DNA from 3 places in the Nocardioides eburneus genome. Region 1 is predicted to be linked to each of the others. Evidence: predicted binding sites of a transcription regulator. Region 1 holds the regulator's gene; each other region holds the start of a gene.
The links. The regulator HrcA, encoded in region 1, represses chaperone genes, less so after heat shock. The targets are predictions, from matches to a motif close to TTGGCACTCGNNNNNNNCGAGTGCCAA.
Positions count from the first base shown of each region.

Region 2: a site for HrcA is predicted at 3,420-3,446, ahead of groL (chaperonin GroEL). Genes of this name have one in related genera too.
Region 3: a site for HrcA is predicted at 2,146-2,172, ahead of groES (co-chaperone GroES). Genes of this name have one in related genera too.

Region 1 is NZ_JBFPJR010000020.1:8,057-14,655, forward strand. Features, by position in the region: gene AB3X52_RS12210 (DUF3097 domain-containing protein) at 1-366, opposite strand, end outside; gene AB3X52_RS12215 (GNAT family N-acetyltransferase) at 418-1,158, shown strand; gene AB3X52_RS12220 (hypothetical protein) at 1,186-1,893, opposite strand; gene hrcA (heat-inducible transcriptional repressor HrcA) at 2,035-3,072, shown strand; gene dnaJ (molecular chaperone DnaJ) at 3,143-4,321, shown strand; gene AB3X52_RS12235 (16S rRNA (uracil(1498)-N(3))-methyltransferase) at 4,336-5,076, shown strand; gene AB3X52_RS12240 (Gmad2 immunoglobulin-like domain-containing protein) at 5,182-6,126, opposite strand; gene AB3X52_RS12245 (PhoH family protein) at 6,307-6,599, shown strand, end outside.
Region 2 is NZ_JBFPJR010000004.1:5,567-12,165, reverse strand. Features, by position in the region: gene AB3X52_RS02975 (nucleotidyltransferase family protein) at 1-246, opposite strand, end outside; gene AB3X52_RS02970 (hypothetical protein) at 264-887, opposite strand; gene AB3X52_RS02965 (hypothetical protein) at 1,015-1,497, opposite strand; gene groL (chaperonin GroEL) at 1,627-3,255, opposite strand; gene AB3X52_RS02955 (SGNH/GDSL hydrolase family protein) at 3,668-4,612, opposite strand; gene thrC (threonine synthase) at 4,702-5,979, opposite strand; SAM riboswitch class I at 5,991-6,128, opposite strand; gene lon (endopeptidase La) at 6,324-6,599, opposite strand, start outside.
Region 3 is NZ_JBFPJR010000016.1:191-6,789, reverse strand. Features, by position in the region: gene groL (chaperonin GroEL) at 1-1,608, opposite strand, end outside; gene groES (co-chaperone GroES) at 1,686-1,979, opposite strand; gene AB3X52_RS10675 (class I SAM-dependent methyltransferase) at 2,256-3,434, shown strand; gene AB3X52_RS10670 (adenosine deaminase) at 3,469-4,479, shown strand; gene AB3X52_RS10665 (MMPL family transporter) at 4,602-6,599, shown strand, end outside.

The DNA of each region.
Region 1 (6,599 bases):
GTGGCGCCCTTCGACGAAGATCCGCGAGGCCCGGGCGACGCGTGCCGGGGCGTTCTCGACGGCGATCGAGCCGGACGCGGTGCGGGTGGGCTTGGCGGGCGCCGTGCGCACCACCGGCGGCGTGAGGATGACCGGCTTGCCCTCGAGCAGGAAGCCGGGGCCCAGGGGGAACGTACGACGCTTGCCGCGCCGGTCCTCGAGCGTGACCGTGAAGAGGTCGCGGTCGACCTTCACGATCTCGCCCACGAAGTCGGTCTCGACCTCCTCGACCACAGCGCCGTACTCCGCAGGAGTCTCCACGGCACGGCCACGCTTGGGCTTGCGCCAGTCACCGGCGAGGACGTCGGTCCCGTATCGATCAGCCACCCGGACACCGTAGGGAAGCCCGCCGACGAGCGCAGCGAGGCACGCCGGACAATGAGGACTGTGACGATCGACCCGCAGGCCCACGCGCGCGACACAGCCTCCGACACGGCCCTCGACAACCCGGTCTGGCACTCCCTGGTCGGACCCCATGCCCACCTCGCGGAGGGTGCGGACGTGGGAGCGGGACTGGCGCGTCGTTACCGCAGCGACATCTCCGTCTTCGGGGCGCTCGCCGACCCTCAGGACCCGCAGGCCTGGGCGGACCTGGCCGCCCTGGTCGGCCCCGGTGGCGAGGTGCTGATCACCGGCGACGACGTGCCGGCTCCGGCGGGATGGAGCGTCGGAGGCGGCACCGGCGTGCAGATGCTCGCCACCGACCGGGTGGAGGCCGACCTCGACCCTGAGCTCGTGGTCCTCGGGAGCGCCGACGTCGACGACATGGTCGACCTCGTGAGCCGCACGAAGCCGGGACCGTTCCGCTCGGGCACGCCGCTGATGGGCACCTACCTCGGTCTCCGCCGGGAGGGCCGGCTCATCGCGCTGGCGGGGGAGCGGATGCACCCGGAGGGCTGGACCGAGATCAGTGCCGTCGCGACCGACCCCGACCACCGCCGTCAGGGGCTCGCGGCGCGGCTGGTGCGCTCGGTCGTGGCCGGCGTACGCGCGCGGGGCGAGAGGGCGTTCCTCCATGCCGCGTCGGAGAACCTCGGCGCGATCAGGGTCTATCGCGCGCTCGGGTTCGAGGAGCGGCGGGTCATGACCTTCCGCGGCGTCCGCGCGCCGCAGGGCTGACCGCGTCGCCTGGGGCTCCAGCGCGGCTCAGCACAACCCGGGGTGGAGCGCGCGGCGCAGCAGGTCGCCGAGCTCCTCCGGCGTGCGGGCGACGCTCGGGAAGCGCAGCACGGTCCGGGTCCCGCCCTCGGCGGTGATCCACGCGACCTCGACGCTGCGTGGGGTGAGGTCGCGCAGGTGGACGGCGACGATCGAGCGCGGTCGTACGCCGGTGCGCGAGGCGACCGCGTGTCGCAGCTCGTCCCCGTGGTGGTCGTTGGCGTGCTCGACGGCGCGCTGCAGGTAGCCCGGGTTGAGGTGCAGCGCAGGGTCGAGGAAGTCCTCCACGGCGACGGCGGTCCGCTCCCCGCCGCGGACGACGGCGACGAGGTCGAGGTCGACGACCAGGCGGTCGCGGATCTCGTCGCAGCACTGGCAGGCCTCGCGGCCGTCTGGGCGCAGACGCCCGGCGATCGCGAGGCTCGGCTCGCGCAGCGACGAGGCGGCGGGCCCGAGGCCGCTGCGCACCGTCACGACGACGTGAAGGCCGTCGGCGCCGGCCCGCGAGAGCGCGCCGCCCGGAGTGCACGCGAAGGTCGGGACGCCGGCCAGGTCCTGCATCGGCAGCCGGGTGTCGTCGGCAAGGGGATGCGGCACGCCGTCGACGACCAGGTCGACCTCGGCGGGGCACGACAGGATGCTGCGGGCAAGGGCCGCCGGTGCGGCCAGGTCGGCGTACGTGCGGGTCATCTCCACCTCACGATTCGATAGTTAGGTGAGCCTAACCTAAAGGGCGTCGGGGTGGTCTGGCAAGGGTGTCGTCTGGCCGTCGCCCTGGGGGAGGCGGGTAGTCTTGGCACTCGCCAGGAATGAGTGCCAGGCCGGAGGAGGCGACGGATGCAGAACGACCGCAGGCTCGCCGTGCTCCGGGCGATCGTGGAGGACTACGTCCGCACCGAGGAGCCGGTCGGCTCCAAGGCGCTGGTCGAGCGTCACGGGCTGGGCGTGTCCCCGGCGACGGTCCGCAACGACATGGCGGTGCTGGAGGAGGAGGGCTACATCACCCAGCCCCACACCAGCGCCGGCCGCGTCCCGACCGACAAGGGCTACCGGCTCTTCGTCGACAGGCTGACCACGGTGAAGCCGATGTCGTCGGCCGAGAAGCGCGCGATCTCGAGCTTCCTCGAGGGTGCCGTCGACCTCGATGACATCGTCCAGCGCTCGACCCGGCTGCTCTCCCAGCTCACCCGCCAGGTCGCGATCGTGCAGTACCCCACGCTGAGCCGGTCGACGGTGCGTCACGTGGAGGTCGTCGCGCTGGCGCCGACCCGACTCCTGCTGGTGCTGATCCTCAGCACCGGCCGCGTCGAGCAGCGCGTCGTCGAGCTGCCTGCCGAGATCACCGACGAGGCACTCTTCGACCTTCGCTCCCGGCTCAACCGTGCGGCCGGCGGCCAGCTGATCAGCGCCGCCGCCGACGAGCTGCGGAAGGCCGCCGAGCGGATGTCGCGGGCCGACCGGCCCGCCGCCGACGGCGGCATCACCGCCGTCGTGGTGGAGGCGCTCGTCGAGGCGATGAGCGACCACCGCAGCGACGAGCGGATCGCGGTCAGCGGCACGAGCAACCTCGCCCGCTTCGGAGACAGCTTCGACACCGCCGTACGCCCGCTGCTGGAGGCGCTCGAGGAGCACGTCGTGCTGCTCAAGCTGATGGGCGAGGCCACCGCGGGCGGTCTCGTCACCGTCCGCATCGGTGCCGAGGGGCCCTACCAGGAGCTGTCCTCGACGAGCGTCGTCGCCACCGGCTACGGCCCCGGCGACGAGGCCATCGCCACGCTCGGTGTCGTGGGCCCCACCCGGATGGACTACCCCGGGTCGATGGCGGCCGTGCGGGCCGTCGCACGCTACCTGTCGCGGATCCTCGACGAGGCCTGACCGCCGCCATCGAGCCGCGACGCGCAGAACCAGACCAGCACCACCTGAAACACCTACCGGATCTCACGCGATGAGGGAGAAGTTGGACCCCTACGAGCTGCTCGGCGTCGACCGCGACGCGGACGACGCCGCCATCAAGAAGGCGTACCGCAAGCTGGCGCGTCAATACCACCCCGACGTCAACCCCGACCCGGAGTCGCAGGACAAGTTCAAGGAGATCTCGCACGCCTACGAGATCCTGAGCGACCCGCAGAAGCGGGCGGCGTACGACCGGGGCGGTGACGTCTTCGGCGGCGGCTTCGGTGCCCAGGGCGCGGGCTTCTCCTTCACCGACATCATGGACGCCTTCTTCGGCGGCGCCGCAGGGGGCACCGCCGGCGGGCGCGGGCCCCGTCCGCGCGTACGCCGCGGCCAGGACGCCCTCATCCGGCTCGACGTCGAGCTGGCGGAGGCGGCGTTCGGCGTCACCCGCGAGCTCAAGGTCGACACCGCGGTGGTCTGCGAGACCTGCCACGGCGAGGGTACGGCGCCCGGCAGCCGCCCCGTGACGTGCGAGACCTGTCACGGCGCCGGTGAGGTGGCCTATGTCCAGCGCTCGTTCCTCGGCGAGATCCGCACTTTGCGGCCCTGTGCGGCCTGCAAGGGCTTCGGCACGATCATCCCCGACCCCTGCCGCGACTGCGGTGGCGACGGCCGGGTCCGCTCCCACCGCACACTGACCGTGAAGATCCCGGCCGGTGTCGACGACGGCACGCGCGTCCAGCTCGCCGAGCAGGGCGAGGTCGGCCCCGGTGGTGGACCCGCTGGCGACCTGTACGTCGAGATCCACGTCGCCAGGCACCCGACGTTCTCCCGCCACGGCAACGACCTGCACTGCACGGTCACGGTGCCGATGACGGCGGCGGCGCTCGGCACCACGCTGACGCTGCCGACCCTCGAGTCCGACCTCGTCGGCGAGGAGGGCCCGCAGAAGACCGACCTGCAGACCACGTTCGAGCTCGAGCTGCGTCCCGGCACCCAGTCCGGCAGCGAGCACGTCCTGCGCGGGCGGGGCGTCCCCGGCCTGCGCGGCGGGCGCGGCGACCTCGTCGTCACCGTCGCCGTCGAGACGCCCACCCGTCTCGACCCGGCGCAGGAGGACCTGCTGCACCAGCTCGCCGCCCTGCGCGGCGAGGAGGCGGCGGAGGGCCAGCTGCGTGCGTCCGGGCGCGGTGTCTTCGGCCGGCTGCGCGACGCGTTCGGCCACTGAGCCTCGGGTCACCGATGTCGCTCCCTGTCCACCTCGTCCCCTCGCTGGCCGGCGTCGCCCTCGGTGACCAGGTGAGCGTCGACGGCGACGAGGCGCACCACGCCGTCGCCGTACGCCGCCTGCGGGTCGGCGAGCGCGTCGTCCTGACCGACGGCGAGGGACTGTCGGTGACCGGCGCCGTCGCCTCGACCGGCAAGCGGTCCATGACCGTCACCGTCGAGGAGGTCGTCGCGGGCGAGCGGCCGCAACCGGCGTTCACCGTCGTCCAGGCACTGCCCAAGGGTGACCGCGGCGAGCTCGCCGTCGAGGTGCTCACCGAGATCGGCGCCGCACGCATCGTGCCCTGGGCGGCGTCCCGCTCGGTCGCGGTGTGGAAGGGCGAGCGCGCGGAGAAGTCCCTCGCGAAGTGGCGCGCCACCGCCCGCGAGGCGGCCAAGCAGGCGCGCCGTTCGTGGTTCCCGGTCGTCGAGCCGCTCGCGACCACCGAGACGGTGGCGGCGATCCTCGGTGGGGCGGCCGCGGCCGTCGTGCTCCATGAGGAGGGCGGTCTGCCGCTCTCCTCCGTCACCGTCCCGGCCGACGGCGAGGTCGTGGTCGTCGTCGGCCCCGAGGGCGGCCTCACCAACGACGAGATCGCCGCCTTCGAGGCGACCGGCGCGGTCGCCGTACGCCTCGGGGTGGAGGTGCTTCGCACCTCCACCGCCGGCCTCGCCGCCGTCGCCGCGCTCCTCGCCCGCACCGCCCGCTGGGCCTAGCCTCCACCCGGCGAAGTCTGGAGAACGAGCAGCCGAGTTCGTCTCGCGCGAGTTTCCTCCAGCCCCGCGGGAGGCCTCTCAACTCGGCCAGGTGACCTCAGCCGGTCAGGAGACGGTGATCGTCTTGGTGTCCTTCGAGGGGCCGTGACCCTCGGCGCCACCGGACGGGTCGTCGGTCGAGGCGGTGAAGGTGTAGTCGCCGGGCGCGAGGTCGGAGACGTCCACCGTCGCCTTCCACGGATAGAGCTTGTCCATCCACCCGTCCGCGGTCGCGAAGCCCTTCTTCACGACCTTGCCCTTGCTGTCGGTGACCGTCCAGGGCACGGTCGCCTCGGGCGAGCTGGCGAGCCCGTTCGCGACGAACGACCCGCTGACCTCGCCACCCTCGCCGGGGGAGAGCACGTTGACCAGGTTGAGGACGTCGAGCTCGTCGACCGGCTCGAGGCCGTTGGCGGTGTTGAGTCCGAAGAGCCGCGTGGGCGCGCCGTCGGCGACGACCGTGACGGGGGCGTTCTTCGTGCCCTGCACGGCCTCGAGCGTGTAGACGAGCTGCTGGACGGCGACCATGGCCTCCTTCTTGCTCATCCCGCCGGCCTGCTCGAGCGAGTCGTCGGCGAGCGCGACGGTGAAGCCCTTCTGCGTGTCGTAGGTGACGTCGCCGAAGGCGCCGGAGTGGTACGCCGACCGGTAGTCCGGGTCCGCGGACCGGCCGCTCATGAGGTACTGCACGGCGCCGGTCAGCGGCGCGTCCTGCGGCACCTCGGCGGAGTCGCGGAAGAGGCGCGGCCCGGTCGGCGAGTCGCCGAGGAGGTAGACCGGCACCGTCGTGGTCGCTCCGGACGAGCCGTCCGACGAGCCCGTGTCGGTGGACGAGGACGCCGCGGGGGAGGAGGCCGCCGGGGAGCTCGGCGATGTCTGTGCGGCCGGGTCGGTGGCGCTCGAGCCGCCTCCGCAGGCCGCGAGGGCGGCGAGGGCGCCTGCTGCGGAGACGACGCCGCCCATCAGGCGGAGGCGCTGCCGCGTGGTCACCGGGCTGGTCTGCTCGCTCATGTCTCCATCCTCCCCGCCGGCGTGAGGCCGTGTCGCGGCCCCACGCCGAGGAGACGCGACTCGGCCCGCCGGGGTTGCACCGCGGCGTACGGCGGGAATCTCAGGTGGGCCGGAACCGTTCGGATGCGTAGCATGGAACAGTTCCGCAGCCGCACCGAAAGGGCCCGTCATCGGGCATCCATGACCGATCGCTCCCCAGACCCCCGCTCCGCCGACGACACCACGCGCGAGCCCACGCGCGACGGCAGGCCCGTCACCCGCCACACGGTCGTCGTGCCGAACAGCGTGGACATGGTCAGCGTCCTCGGTCCCGCCGACGAATATCTCGGCATCCTCGAGCGCAGCTTCGACGCCGACGTCCATGTCCGCGGCAACCGCATCACGCTCCACGGCGAGCCCTCCGAGATCGCGCTCGTCGAGCGCGTGCTGGAGGAGCTCGTCCAGATCATCCGGACCGGCCAAGGCGTGACCGG
Region 2 (6,599 bases), on a different contig from region 1:
GTCGAGACCGGCGCGCAGCGACGCGGACATGCCCGTGGCCCAGTCCATCGCGACGACGACCCGGACGTCGTCGGGAAGCAGTGGCCGGGCCTCCTCGACGGCGGCGCCGAGGACGACGGTGACGTCGTCACACCCACCCCCGCGCAGGACCGCGACGGAGCGCGGCAGCCAGTCGTCGACCAGCGCCTTGGGCCGACCCATCCGTCGGCCGGCGCCGGCCGCGAGAAGGAGTCCGTGGAGGGTCATCGTCCGTCGCGTGCGGCTCAGACGAAGGCGCGGCCGTAGAGGGTGGACAGGTCACCGCTCTTCTCGCCCGAGAAGCCACAGCCCATGACCTGGCCCTCACCGGTGGCGGCGACGAGGTAGGTGTGGCCGACCTTGAAGGTCGGCGTCGACTCCGTCCCGGCCGCCGGCAGGTCGACACGGACCGTGTCGGTGCCGCCGAAGCCGTCGGCGTAGAGCCACCGCGTCACGTCGAGAACGGCGGTGTGGTCGCCTCGGTCGATCTCGGCGACGGTGCCCTGGAAGGCGAGAGCGGCGCTCGCCTTGAGCCGGTCGGCGCTGGGGAGCAGGCAGCGGCCCCGCTGGGGCACCACCGTGAGGACGACGGGCTTCGTCGCCCCGGGCCCGGCGGTCGCGGAGGCCCCGGTCGAGGGCGCCGTGGACGCGCCGGCGGACGGCGCCGACGAGGGCGCCGCCTTCAGGCCGCCGTCGTCCTCGGGGTGGCCCTTGGAGTCCTCATGGGTCCAGAGCACGACCGACGCGACCGCGGCCACGACCACCACGGCGGCTGCGAGTGCGCCCACGGCCCACCTCACCGGCGACCGACGCGGCGGCGGTGGGGTGAGGGACTTCTGCTCCGTCCGGGGCGCGACGCTGGGGCTCATGCCCCCATGATGCTCCACCGCTGGTGGCGGACGTGGGGATACACGCGCAGCGTCAGAACGGTCACACGACGGACGGGCGCCGCTCCGCCGTGGCGTGGCCGTCGGGCCGCGACAGCGGGCCGGCAGGTCAGCCGAACGCGCTCGTGTAGAGCTTCTCGAGCGACGACGACTCGGGGCCGCTCAGGCCGCAGCCGGCAAGGGTGCCGTCGCTCCCCGCGGCCAGGAGGTAGGTCCGGCCCTGCTCGAAGGTCGGCAGCTGCAGCGCGCTCGGCGTCGCGTCGCCGAGCTGTCGCAGCTGGACGCGCTCGGCGCTGCCGCGGAAGAACCGCTTGGGCTGGAACGTCACGGTGCTGCCGTCGATCGAGGTGACGGTGGCCTCCACCGCGCTCGCCTGTGCGGCCAGGGCGCTGGCGTCGGGCGTGCCGCAGGGGGTCGTCGGCGCCTGCGCCGGCACGTTGAGGGTCAGGGTCGCCGGGTGGGCGTTGGAGTCGTGGGGACGGTTCGCGATCACACGGACGAGGATCGCGGCGATCACCAGGACGGGAACGATGGCCGCGAGAACGAGCAGCCGATAGTCGGGGCCGTCCTCTCGCGGAGCCTGGGTGCTCATGTCTCCATCATTCACGCGGGCGAACCTGAGAGTTCACCGGGTGGCTTCCTGAGAGGGCGACGAGGTCCTGAGACGGCCGCAGGGCCCCTCCTGGAGAAGGAAGGGCCCTGCGTGAGCTGGTGCTCGGACTCAGAAGTCCATGCCGCCCATGCCGCCGGTCGGGTCGCCCGCCGGGGCGGCCTTCTCCGGCTTGTCGGCCACGACGGCCTCGGTGGTGAGGAACAGCGCGGCGATCGACGCGGCGTTCTGCAGCGCCGAGCGGGTGACCTTGGCCGGGTCGATGATGCCCGCGGCCAGCAGGTCGACGTACTCACCGGTGGCGGCGTTGAGGCCGTGACCCGGCTCGAGGCCGGCGACCTTCTCCGCCACGACGCCGCCCTCGAGGCCGGCGTTGACGGCGATCTGCTTCAGCGGCGCCGAGACGGCGACCTTGACGATGTTGGCACCGGTGGCCTCGTCACCGTCGAGCTCGAGCTTCTCGAAGGCCTGCTTGCTGGCCTGGACGAGCGCCACGCCACCACCCGCGAGGATGCCCTCCTCGACGGCCGCCTTCGCGTTGCGGACGGCGTCCTCGATGCGGTGCTTGCGCTCCTTGAGCTCGACCTCGGTGGCCGCGCCGACCTTGATGACGGCGACGCCGCCGGCCAGCTTGGCGAGGCGCTCCTGGAGCTTCTCGCGGTCGTAGTCGGAGTCCGACTTCTCGATCTCGGCACGGATCTGGTTGACCCGACCCTCGATCTGGCCGGCGTCGCCCGCACCCTCGACGATGGTGGTCTCGTCCTTGGTGATGACGACCTTGCGGGCCTGGCCGAGCAGCTCGATGCCGGTCGACTCCAGCTTGAGGCCGACCTCCTCGGAGATGACCTGGCCACCGGTCAGGATCGCGATGTCCTGCAGCATGGCCTTGCGGCGGTCACCGAAGCCCGGGGCCTTGACGGCGACGGACTTGAAGGTGCCGCGGATCTTGTTGACGACCAGCGTCGAGAGGGCCTCGCCGTCGACGTCCTCGGCCAGGATGAGCAGCGGCTTGCCGCTCTGCATGACCTTCTCCAGGACCGGCAGCAGGTCCTTGACGTTCGAGATCTTCTGGTTGGCGATGAGGATGTACGCGTCCTCGAGGACGGTCTCCATGCGCTCCGGGTCGGTGACGAAGTACGCCGAGATGTAGCCCTTGTCGAAGCGCATACCCTCGGTGAGCTCCAGGTCGATGCCGAACGTGTTCGACTCCTCGACCGTGATCACGCCCTCCTTGCCGACCTTGTCCATCGCCTCGGCGATGGCGTCGCCGACGGTGGTGTCGCCACCGGCGGAGATGGTGGCCGTCGCCGCGATCTGCTCGCGGGTCTCGACCTCCTTGGCCTGACCGAGCAGCTGCTCGGAGATGGCAGCCACGGCGGCCTCGATGCCGCGCTTGAGGCCCATCGGGTTCGCACCCGCGGCCACGTTGCGCAGGCCCTCGCGGACCAGCGCCTGGGCGAGGACGGTCGCCGTCGTCGTACCGTCACCGGCGACGTCGTCGGTCTTCTTCGCGACCTCCTTGACCAGCTCGGCGCCGATCTTCTCGTAGGGGTCCTCGAGCTCGATCTCCTTGGCGATGGAGACACCATCGTTGGTGATCGTGGGGGCGCCCCACTTCTTCTCGAGCACGACGTTGCGGCCCTTGGGGCCGAGGGTGACCTTGACCGCGTCGGCGAGGGTGTTCATACCCTTCTCCAGCCCGCGGCGGGCCTCCTCGTTGAAAGCAATCAGCTTCGGCATTGCTCCTGCGATCCTTCGCTTGGGAAGTTCGTTGGACGTCAGACCGATGGGTTGCCCGCGACGGCCGACCCCGGCTTTGGCGAACCCTTTCTCGCCATCACACGGAGCCTCAACGTCACCGGTCCTGCGTTGTCACTCTCATGCTACGAGTGCCAGCCTCATGTTTAGCACTCGGCCTAGGCGAGTGCAAGAGAACGCCTGAGGTCGCTGGCTCAGTCGAGCGGCTTGACCAGACGCTCGAACTGCAGATCGTCGCGCTGCGGGATCCCGAAGCGCTCGTCGCCGTAGGGGAAGGGCGACATCTCCCCCGTCCGGCGGTAGCCGCGGCGCTCGTAGAACGCGATCAGGTCCTCGCGCTGCCCGGGGTCGTGATGACCTCACGAGGCGAGGTACTCCGGTACGTTCGAGTCGGTTACTCGCGAGTAGACCGACCCGAACGTCCCGGATTATCCGGCTCGGGATCGTCGGCCGCGGCCTCGGGCACCGGCTCGGAGATCGGGAGCAGGTGGCCGAAGGGCACTTCCTCGACGTAGCCGAGAGCCGCAAGCACGGACGGCAGCATCGCCTTCGCGGTCCGCTTGTAGCCGGCGGCGCTGGGGTGGAACCGGTCGATGCTGAACATCTCGTCGGGGTTGGTGATGAAGAACGGGCCGACGACCTCGGCCAGCGACACGACGTGCGCCCCCGCCGCGAGGGCACCCTCGGCCTGCCGCTCGGCGAGCTGGCGCGCGACGCGCCGCCCGAGGGTGCGCAGCGGCTGTGGCAGCGGGCGTACGGCGCCGACGTCCGGGCAGGTGCCGACGACGACCTGGGCGCCGCGCTCGCGCAGCGTCGACACGATCTCGACGAGGTCGGCGACCGACTCGCTGGCCGGCACCCGGTGGGTGACGTCGTTGCCGCCGACGATGACGACGGCGACATCGGGACGATAGGTCGGCGGCAGGCCGGCGACCTGCTCGGCGACCATCGACGTCTCGGCGCCGACCACCGCCTCCGTCCGAAGTCGGACCGGACGCTCGGTCCTCTTGGCGATCCCCTTCGCGAGCCGGGCGCCGAGGGTGCCCTTCGGGGTCTCGGCCCCCAGGCCCGCCGCGATCGAGTCGCCGAGGAGCAGCAGCTCGACCGGGGTGCCGCCGTACGTCTTCTTGTAGGTCTTGTCCGCGTCGGGCGCGGTCTCGCCGAGCGGTTTGCCGATGACGTCGCGGGCGTGCGCGGCCTGCCGCTTGAGCAGCGTCACGAAGCCGGCGCCGGCGGCGGCCCCGATGACACCGACCGCGCCCGCGACACCGGCGGTCGCGGCGACGAGGCCGAGCCACTTGGCTTCCTGCGAGGGCGTGGGGTCGGGGCGTGCGCTCATACCCCTGTGCTACCGGACGATTGTTAACCCCGCGCTAACAGCGCACGGAGAACCGCCGGGCATGGTGCGGCCGGATCCGGCCGACCGGCTCAGGCCTGTCCGATGCCGGTCTCCGCGAAGGCGTCGTACGACGGCGCGATGGTCGCCGCGGGACCGACCGCACCGCTGACCGCGTCGAGGGTCTTGAGGCCGTGGCCGGTGTTGATGATGACCGTCTCGAGCGTCGGGTCGAGCTGACCGGTCTCGACGAGCTTCTTGAGGACGGCGGTGGTGGTGCCGCCCGCGGTCTCGGTGAAGATGCCCTCGGTGCGCGCGAGCAGGACGATCGCCTCGCGGATCTCGTCGTCGGTGACCTCCTCGACGGCGCCACCACTGCGGCGGGCGGAGTCGAGGACGTAGATCCCGTCGGCCGGGTTGCCGATGGCCAGCGACTTGGCGATGGTGTCCGGCTTGACCGGACGGATCGCGTCGACGCCGGCCTTGAAAGCGGTCGCCACCGGGTTGCAGCCGGTCGCCTGCGCGCCGTAGATCTTGTAGGGCTTCTCCTCGACGAGGCCCAGCTTGATGAGCTCCTGGAAGGCCTTGTCGACCTTGGTCAGCTGGGACCCGGAGGCGACGGGGATGACCACCTGGTCGGGCAGGCGCCAGCCGAGCTGCTCGGCGATCTCGAAGCCGAGCGTCTTGGAGCCCTCGGCGTAGAACGGGCGGACGTTGACGTTGACGAACGCCCAGCCGTCCTCTTCCGCCGCGATCTCCTGGGCGAGCTTGTTGACGTCGTCGTAGTTGCCGTCGACCGCGACCAGGTTGGAGGTGAAGATCGCGGAGTTGACCTGCTTGGGCTGCTCGAGGTTGCTCGGGATGAAGACGACGGTCTTGATCCCGGCGCGCGCGCCGGCGGCGGCGACGGCGTTGGCGAGGTTGCCCGTGCTCGGGCAGGCGAAGACGGTGGCGCCGAGCTCGCGGGCCGCGCTCAGCGCGCAGGCCACGACCCGGTCCTTGAAGGAGTTGGTGGGGTTGGTGCTGTCGTCCTTGACCCAGAGCGTGTCGATGCCCAGCTCGCGGGCGAGGTTGTCGGCCTTGAGGAGGCGGGTGAAGCCGGGCTCGGTGTTGGGGCTCTGCTCGATGTCGGTCGGGACGGGCAGCAGCGCCTTGTAGCGCCAGATGTTGCGCGGACCGGCCTCGATCTCCTCGCGGGTCACGGCCGGGAAGTCGTAGGCGACCTCGAGCGGGCCGAAACACTCCGGACAGGCGTAGTGGGGACCGAGGTCGATGCGGTGGCCGCACTCACGACACGACAGGGCCACGGCGTTGCCGAAGGCGCCCTCGCGCAGACCGGTGGTCGTCGTCTCCGGGGCAACAGCGCTCATGAGAAACCTCCTCCTCATCTTTCCCCACGCGTCCCTCGCGCCGGGCCGGAATTAGCACCTGCTCCACGACCCGCCCTGGACAGGGAGGAGGCTCGTGGTCGGTTGCCGGGACTTCGCTGGGCCGTTCCCTCAGTCCCTCTCGATGAGCAGTCGTCACTGTACGGGAGCGGATCTCGCGCCAAGAAACCCGGTTCTCAGATGCTGGGCATCAAGTCCAGAATCCGGACGTCATGCGCAGATGCCAAGTGTCACCGTGACAGTTTGCGCGATGGGTGACAGCTCCGAACTGCCACCCATTTCGGCAAGTGTCACGGTGACACTTTGGTCGCGTTGGTCAGGAGGCGTCAGGCGGCGTCGCTGTGCGCTATCGGCCTCGCGTCGCCGGCGACCGGCTCGAGCGCCCCGCGTACGACGTCGAGGACGTCGCCCACCACGTTGATCGTGAGCGCCTCCCTGACCTCGGCGGGGACGTCGTCGAGGTCGGGCTCGTTGCGCTGCGGGATGAACACCTCGGTCAGGCCCGCCCGCTGGGCAGCGAGCAGCTTCTGCTTGAGCCCGCCGATCGGCAGGACCCGGCCGTTGAGGGTGACCTCGCCCGTCATGCCGACCTCCGCGCGCAC
Region 3 (6,599 bases), on a different contig from region 1:
GTGACCGTGACCGGCAGCGGCCGCGGGCTCCTCCTCCTCGGGCTTGTCGACGACCAGGGTCTCGGTCGTGAGCAGCATGCCCGCGATCGAGGTGGCGTTGACCAGCGCGGAGCGGGTGACCTTGACCGGGTCGAGGACGCCCTGGGCGACCAGGTCGCCGTACTCACCAGTGGCGGCGTTGTAGCCCTGTCCCGCACCCAGGTCGCGGACCTTGGTGGTGATGACGTAGCCGTTCTCGCCACCGTTCTCGGCGATCCAGCGCAGCGGCTCGTCGGCCGACTTGCGCACGATGCGTACGCCGACGGCCTCGTCGCCCTCGAGACCGAGGTCCTTCTCCAGGACGGAGACAGCGTGGATCAGCGCGGAGCCACCGCCGGGGACGATGCCCTCCTCGATCGCGGCACGCGTCGCGGAGACGGCGTCCTCGATGCGGTGCTTCTTCTCCTTCAGCTCCACCTCGGTGTGGGCGCCGACCTTGATCACGCAGACGCCGCCGGCGAGCTTGGCGAGGCGCTCCTGGAGCTTCTCGCGGTCCCAGTCGGAGTCGGTGTTCTCGATCTCGGCCTTGATCTCCTTGACCCGACCCTCGACCGCCGCGGCGTCGCCGCCACCGTCGACGATGGTCGTGTTGTCCTTGGTGATCACGACGCGGCGGGCCGAGCCCAGCACCTCGAGGCCGACCTGGTCGAGCTTGAGGCCGACCTCGGGCGCCACGACCTGACCGCCGGTGAGGAGCGCGATGTCCTGCATGATCGCCTTGCGGCGGTCACCGAACGCGGGGCTCTTCACCGCGACGGCGTTGAACGTGCCGCGGATCTTGTTGACGACCAGGGTCGAAAGGGCCTCGCCGTCGACGTCCTCGGCGAGGATGAAGAGCGGCTTGCCGGCCTGGATGACGTTCTCGAGCAGGGGCAGCAGCTCCTGGATCGAGGAGATCTTGCCCTGGTGGAGCAGGATGTAGGGGTCGTCGAGGACGGCCTCCATGCGCTCCGGGTCGGTCACGAAGTACTGCGAGATGTAGCCCTTGTCGAACTGCATCCCCTCGGTGAACTCGAGCTCGGTGCCCGTGGTGTTGGACTCCTCGACGGTGATGACACCGTCCTTGCCGACCTTGTCGAAGGCCTCGGCGAGCAGCTCGCCGATGTGGCTGTCGCGGGAGGAGATGGTCGCGACCGCAGCCATGTCCTCCTTGCTGTCGACGTCGCGGGCGGCGGCGCGCAGCGCGTCGCCGACGGCGGCCGCGGCCTGGTCCATGCCGCGCTTGAGGCCCATCGGGTTCGCGCCGGCGGCGACCGCGCGCAGACCCTCGTGGACCATCGCCTGGGCGAGGACCGTCGCGGTCGTCGTCCCGTCACCGGCGATGTCGTTGGTCTTGGTGGCAACCTCCTTGGTCAGCTGCGCACCGAGGTTCTCGAACGGGTCGTCCAGCTCGACCTCACGCGCGACGGTCACACCGTCGTTCGTGATGGTCGGGGCGCCCCACTTCTTGTCGAGGACGACGTAGCGACCCTTCGGGCCCAGCGTCACCTTGACGGCGTTGGCGAGCGCGTCGACACCGCGCTCGAGGGCACGGCGGGCGTTCTCGTCGAACTCCAGGATCTTCGGCATTGTTTCTCCTTCGAAACGGATCGAGTCGTGAGTGTCAGCGCGGCCCGGGGCCCTCGCTGACACTCACGACTCGGAAATCAGGCAATAACCGCGAGGATGTCGCGCGCGGAGAGGATGAGGTACTCCTCGCCGGCGTACTTGACCTCGGTGCCGCCGTACTTGCTGTAGATGACCTTGTCACCGACAGCGACGTCGAGCGGGACGCGGTTGCCGTTGTCGTCGATGCGGCCCGGGCCGATCGCCAGGACCTCACCCTCCTGCGGCTTCTCCTTGGCGGTGTCCGGGATGACCAGACCCGAGGCGGTGGTCTGCTCGGCCTCGACCGCCTTGACGACGATCCGGTCCTCGAGAGGCTTGATGTTGATCGACATGGTGTCGACCTCCCCTTTCAATCAACAGGGTCACACTTGCGGGTGATTGGGTTGTGCATGCGGTGCATGCACGTGTCGCCTGCGCGTTGCCTCGTACGCCGTCGCGGGGGTCGCACCCGGCTCGCAAGCTGTTGGCACACTCAAGGTGAGAGTGCCAAGCCAGACGTTAGCACTCACCTCGACGGAGTGCCAGGGTAGTCGGTCGAACGAGCCGTCCTACGGAAGTCCGGCCCGGGTCGCCGGCTCGCCGGCGGCCGGACCTGGGACGATCGAGGGGTGGATCTGGAGGCGTTCGAGTGGCTGCTCACCGACGAGGGGCAGGCGCTGCTGACCCGAGCGACCAAGCTCACCGCGACCGGTGGCGCGTCGCTGGCGGTGCAGACCGCCCTGCGCCGGACCGCGGCGCCGGCGTACGTCGCCGCGGCGCTGACCCAGGTCGAGCTCCGCGACAAGGGGCGGGCGAAGCTCGGCGACGACGCGGCGCGGATGTACTTCACCCCGGACGGCCTGGAGCAGGCGACCCGCCGGGCGGTGGCCGAGCACCGCGCCGCCCGGCTGGCCGCGTTCGGCGCGGCGAGCGTCATCGACCTCGGCTGCGGGATCGGCGGCGACCTGGTCGCCACCGCGCGGACCGGCATCACGGCGGCGGGCGTCGACCTGGACCCGGTCCGGGTCGCCGTCGCGCGCGCCAACCTGGCGGCGCTCGATCTCCCGGGGGCCGTGCAGGTCGCCGACGCGACCGAGGTGGACCACTCCCCCTTCGCGGTCGCGTTCGCCGACCCGGCCCGCCGGGGCGCCCGAGGACGACTGTTCGACGCGGAGGGCTGGACGCCCTCGTGGTCCTTCGTCGAGACGCTGCTGCGCCGGGACTCGTGCGTCAAGGTCGCGCCCGGCATCCCCCACGAGCTGGTCCCCGCCGGCGTCGAGGCGGAGTGGGTGAGCGACCACGGCGACGTCAAGGAGGCGGCGCTGTGGTCCGGGATGCTCGCCACGACGGACCGGCGGGCCACGGTCATCGGCGAGGGCGGCCTCGCCACCCTGACGTCGGAGGACGACCCCGGGGCCGCCGTGCAGCCGCTGGGCGCGTTCCTCTACGAACCCGACGGCGCGGTCATCCGGGCCGGCCTCGTCACCGCGGTGGCCGCAGGCGTGCAGGGCGGCCTGCTGGACGAGCACATCGCCTACGTGACCAGTGACGCGGCGTACACCACGCCGTTCGCGAAGGGCTACCGCGTGATCGAGGAGCTGCCCTACCGGGAGAAGCAGCTGCGCGCCGCACTCCGCGAGCGCCGCGTCGGCCGGCTCACGATCAAGAAGCGCGGCGTGGCGATCACGCCCGAGACGCTCCGCAGGCGACTCGGCCTCCAAGGCCCGGAGGAGGCGACGATCGTGCTCACCCGGGTCGCCGGCGAGGGCACCTGTCTGCGCGTCGAGCCGCTCACCGCTGCCTCCTGACGGCGCGCGGCCGGCGGCACCTAGGGTGGGGCCCATGCCTGTTCTCGAGACCCCTCCGACCGTCGAGCTCCACCTCCACATCGAAGGCACCCTCGAGCCCGAGCTGATCGTCGCCCTGGCGGAGCGCAACGGCGTGACGCTCCCCTACGCCGGCGTGGAGGAACTGCGGGCGCGCTACGACTTCACCGACCTGCAGAGCTTCCTCGACCTCTACTACGACAACATGGCGGTGCTGCGGACGGCTGCCGACTTCACCCTGCTCGCGGAGACCTACCTGCGCCGAGCGGCCGCCGGCGGCGTACGCCATGCGGAGATCTTCTTCGACCCGCAGGCCCACCTGGTCCGCGGCGTCGCGCTGGCGGAGGTCGTCACCGGTCTCGCCGAGGGGCTCCGCCGTGGCGAGGACGCCGGGATCACCAGCACCCTCATCGCCTGCTTCCTCCGCGACCGTCCCGCCGAGGAGGCGTGCGAGGTGCTGGAGCAGCTCGTCGCGCTCGACGCCCCGATCGTCGGCATCGGCCTGGACTCCACCGAGGTCGGCAACCCGCCCGCGAAGTTCGTCGACGTCTTCGCCCGGGCGAAGGAGCTCGGACTGCACCGCGTCGCCCACGCCGGCGAGGAGGGCGGTCCGGAGTGCGTCGCCGAGGCGCTCGACCTGCTCGGCGCGGAGCGGATCGACCACGGCGTACGCGCGCTGCAGGACCCGGCCCTGATGGCGCGGCTGGTCGCCGAGCGGGTGCCTCTGACCGTGTGCCCCCTCTCCAACGTCCGGCTCAAGGGTGTCGAGACCCTGGCCGACCATCCGCTGCCGGCGCTGCTCGACACGGGCGCGCTCGTCACGATCAACTCCGACGACCCGGCCTACTTCGGCGGGTATGCCGACGACAACCTCCTGGCCGTCGCCGACACCTTCGGGCTCAGTGACCACCAGTTGGCCGACCTGGCCCGCAACGCGGTCGTCGCGAGCTTCCTGCCGGCTGACCGGCGGCGCGCGCTCCTCGCCGAGGTCGACGACTGGCTCGCCACCCGCTGCCCGGACCGATGACCCGCGCGGGCAGCGACCTGGCGTCGTACGCCGGACCGCGCCCCCGCTTGTGACATTTGTCGTGCCGGCTTGCTGACGTATCCCCGCGAGCACGTTCACCCGGCGCGGATAACTTGGGCGGCATGTTCGGTGCTCTGGGCCGTTTCGTCGCCCGCCATCCCTGGTATGTCATCGCCGCCTGGATCGTCTTCGCGGTGATCGTGGTCGTCTCGGCGCCCACGATCCACGCGACCACCGACCAGTCGGACTTCCTGCCGAAGCACTATGAGTCGATCAAGGCCGCGCAGCTCACGGAGAAGGCGTTCCCGCAGCAGCAGGACACGGGAGCGACCGTCGTCTTCGACCGGACGGACGGCAAGGCGCTCGGCACCGCCGACATCGCGAAGATCGACCAGGTGATGAAGGGGCTGAAGCTCGGCTCCGACTTCACCCGGGCGGAGGGCGTGCAGGTCTCACCGACCAAGCAGGTCGCCATCGTCAACATCGACCTCGCCGACGGGGTGACCGGCCAGTCGCAGAAGGACTTCGATCAGGTCACCGACCAGCGCGATCAGCTCAAGAAGCTCACCGACGGCACCGGCCTCGAGGCGCTCACCACCGGGACGCTGCCACAGAGCTATGACCAGTCCCAGTCGGGGAAGAACGCCGAGGCGATCGTCGGCGCGGCGACGTTCCTGCTCATCATCGTGCTGCTCGCGATCATCTTCCGCAGCGTCCTGATCGCCCTCATGCCGATCGTGCTCGTCGGCCTGGTCTCGACCATCGCCAACGGCCTCATCGACTGGGCGGCCAAGATCTTCCACCTCAAGACCGACGACTCGACGAGCGTCATCCTCATCGTGGTGCTGTTCGGGATCGGGACCGACTACATCCTCTTCTTCCTCTTCCGCTATCGCGAGCGGATGCGCGAGGGCGAGGAGCACCGCGCCGCGGTCGCCCATGCGCTCGAGCGCGCCGGCGAGGCCATCGCGTCGGCCGGCGGCGCCGTCTTCGTCGCCTTCCTGACCCTCGTGCTCTCCTCGCTCGGCATCTTCCGCTCGATCGGCCCGTCGCTGGCGATCGCGGTCGCCGTCACCCTGGTGGCCGCCCTCACGCTGGTCCCCGCCGTCGTCACCGTCCTCGGCCGCGCCCTGTTCTGGCCGTCGAAGAAGTGGCGCCAGGAGCCGACGGCGAGCCGCTTCGCCTGGGTCGGCCAGCAGCTCGGCCGCCGACCGGGCCGCACCGCGGCAGCCTCCGGCGGCGTACTCGTGATCCTCACCCTCTTCTGCTTCCTGTGGGGCGGGTTCAATCCGACCTTCGACCTCGGCTCCAGCAGCGAGGACACCTCGATGGAGTCGTCGGTGGCGACGCAGAAGCTCGAGGACGGCGGCTTCACCGCCGGCGCCACGCAGCCGACCCCGATCGTGCTGCGCTCGACCGACGGCAAGCCGATCGACCAGGCCGCGGCCAACGCGTTCGGTGCGGCCGTCGCGAAGACCCCGGGCGTCGGCGCCGTCGTCCCCGGCGCGAAGAAGAGCCTCGCCACCATCTCACCGACCGACCCGAGCACGGCGATCGTCATCGCGGTCCTCGACGCCGATCCGTCCTCCGACGCCGCGATCCACGCGGTCAAGGACGACCTGCGACCTGCCGTCCACGAGGCGGCACCGGATGGCACGCAGGCGTACGTCGGCGGTCTCACCTCGGTCTTCGTCGACTTCCAGTCCGCGATGAACCGCGACTACGCCGTGGTCTTCCCCGTCGCCGCGGTGATCATCATGATCATCCTCGGGCTGCTGCTGCGCTCGCTCGTGGCGCCGTGGTACCTCATGGTGTCGGTCGGCCTCGGCTTCGGCGCGACCCTGGGCGCGACCGTGCTGGTCTTCCAGCACGCCCGCGGCGACCAGGGCCTGATCTTCCTGCTGCCGATCTACATCTATCTCTTCGTCGTCGCGCTCGGGACGGACTACAACATCCTGATGGTGTCGCGCCTGCGCGAGGAGGCCCGCGAGGGCAGGTCGCCGCGCGACGCCGCCGCCCAGGCGGTCAAGCACGCCGGCCCCACCATCGCGGCCGCCGGCGTCATCCTCGCCGGCACCTTCGCCTCGCTCATGCTGGCCGGGAACTCGCTGCTCACCACG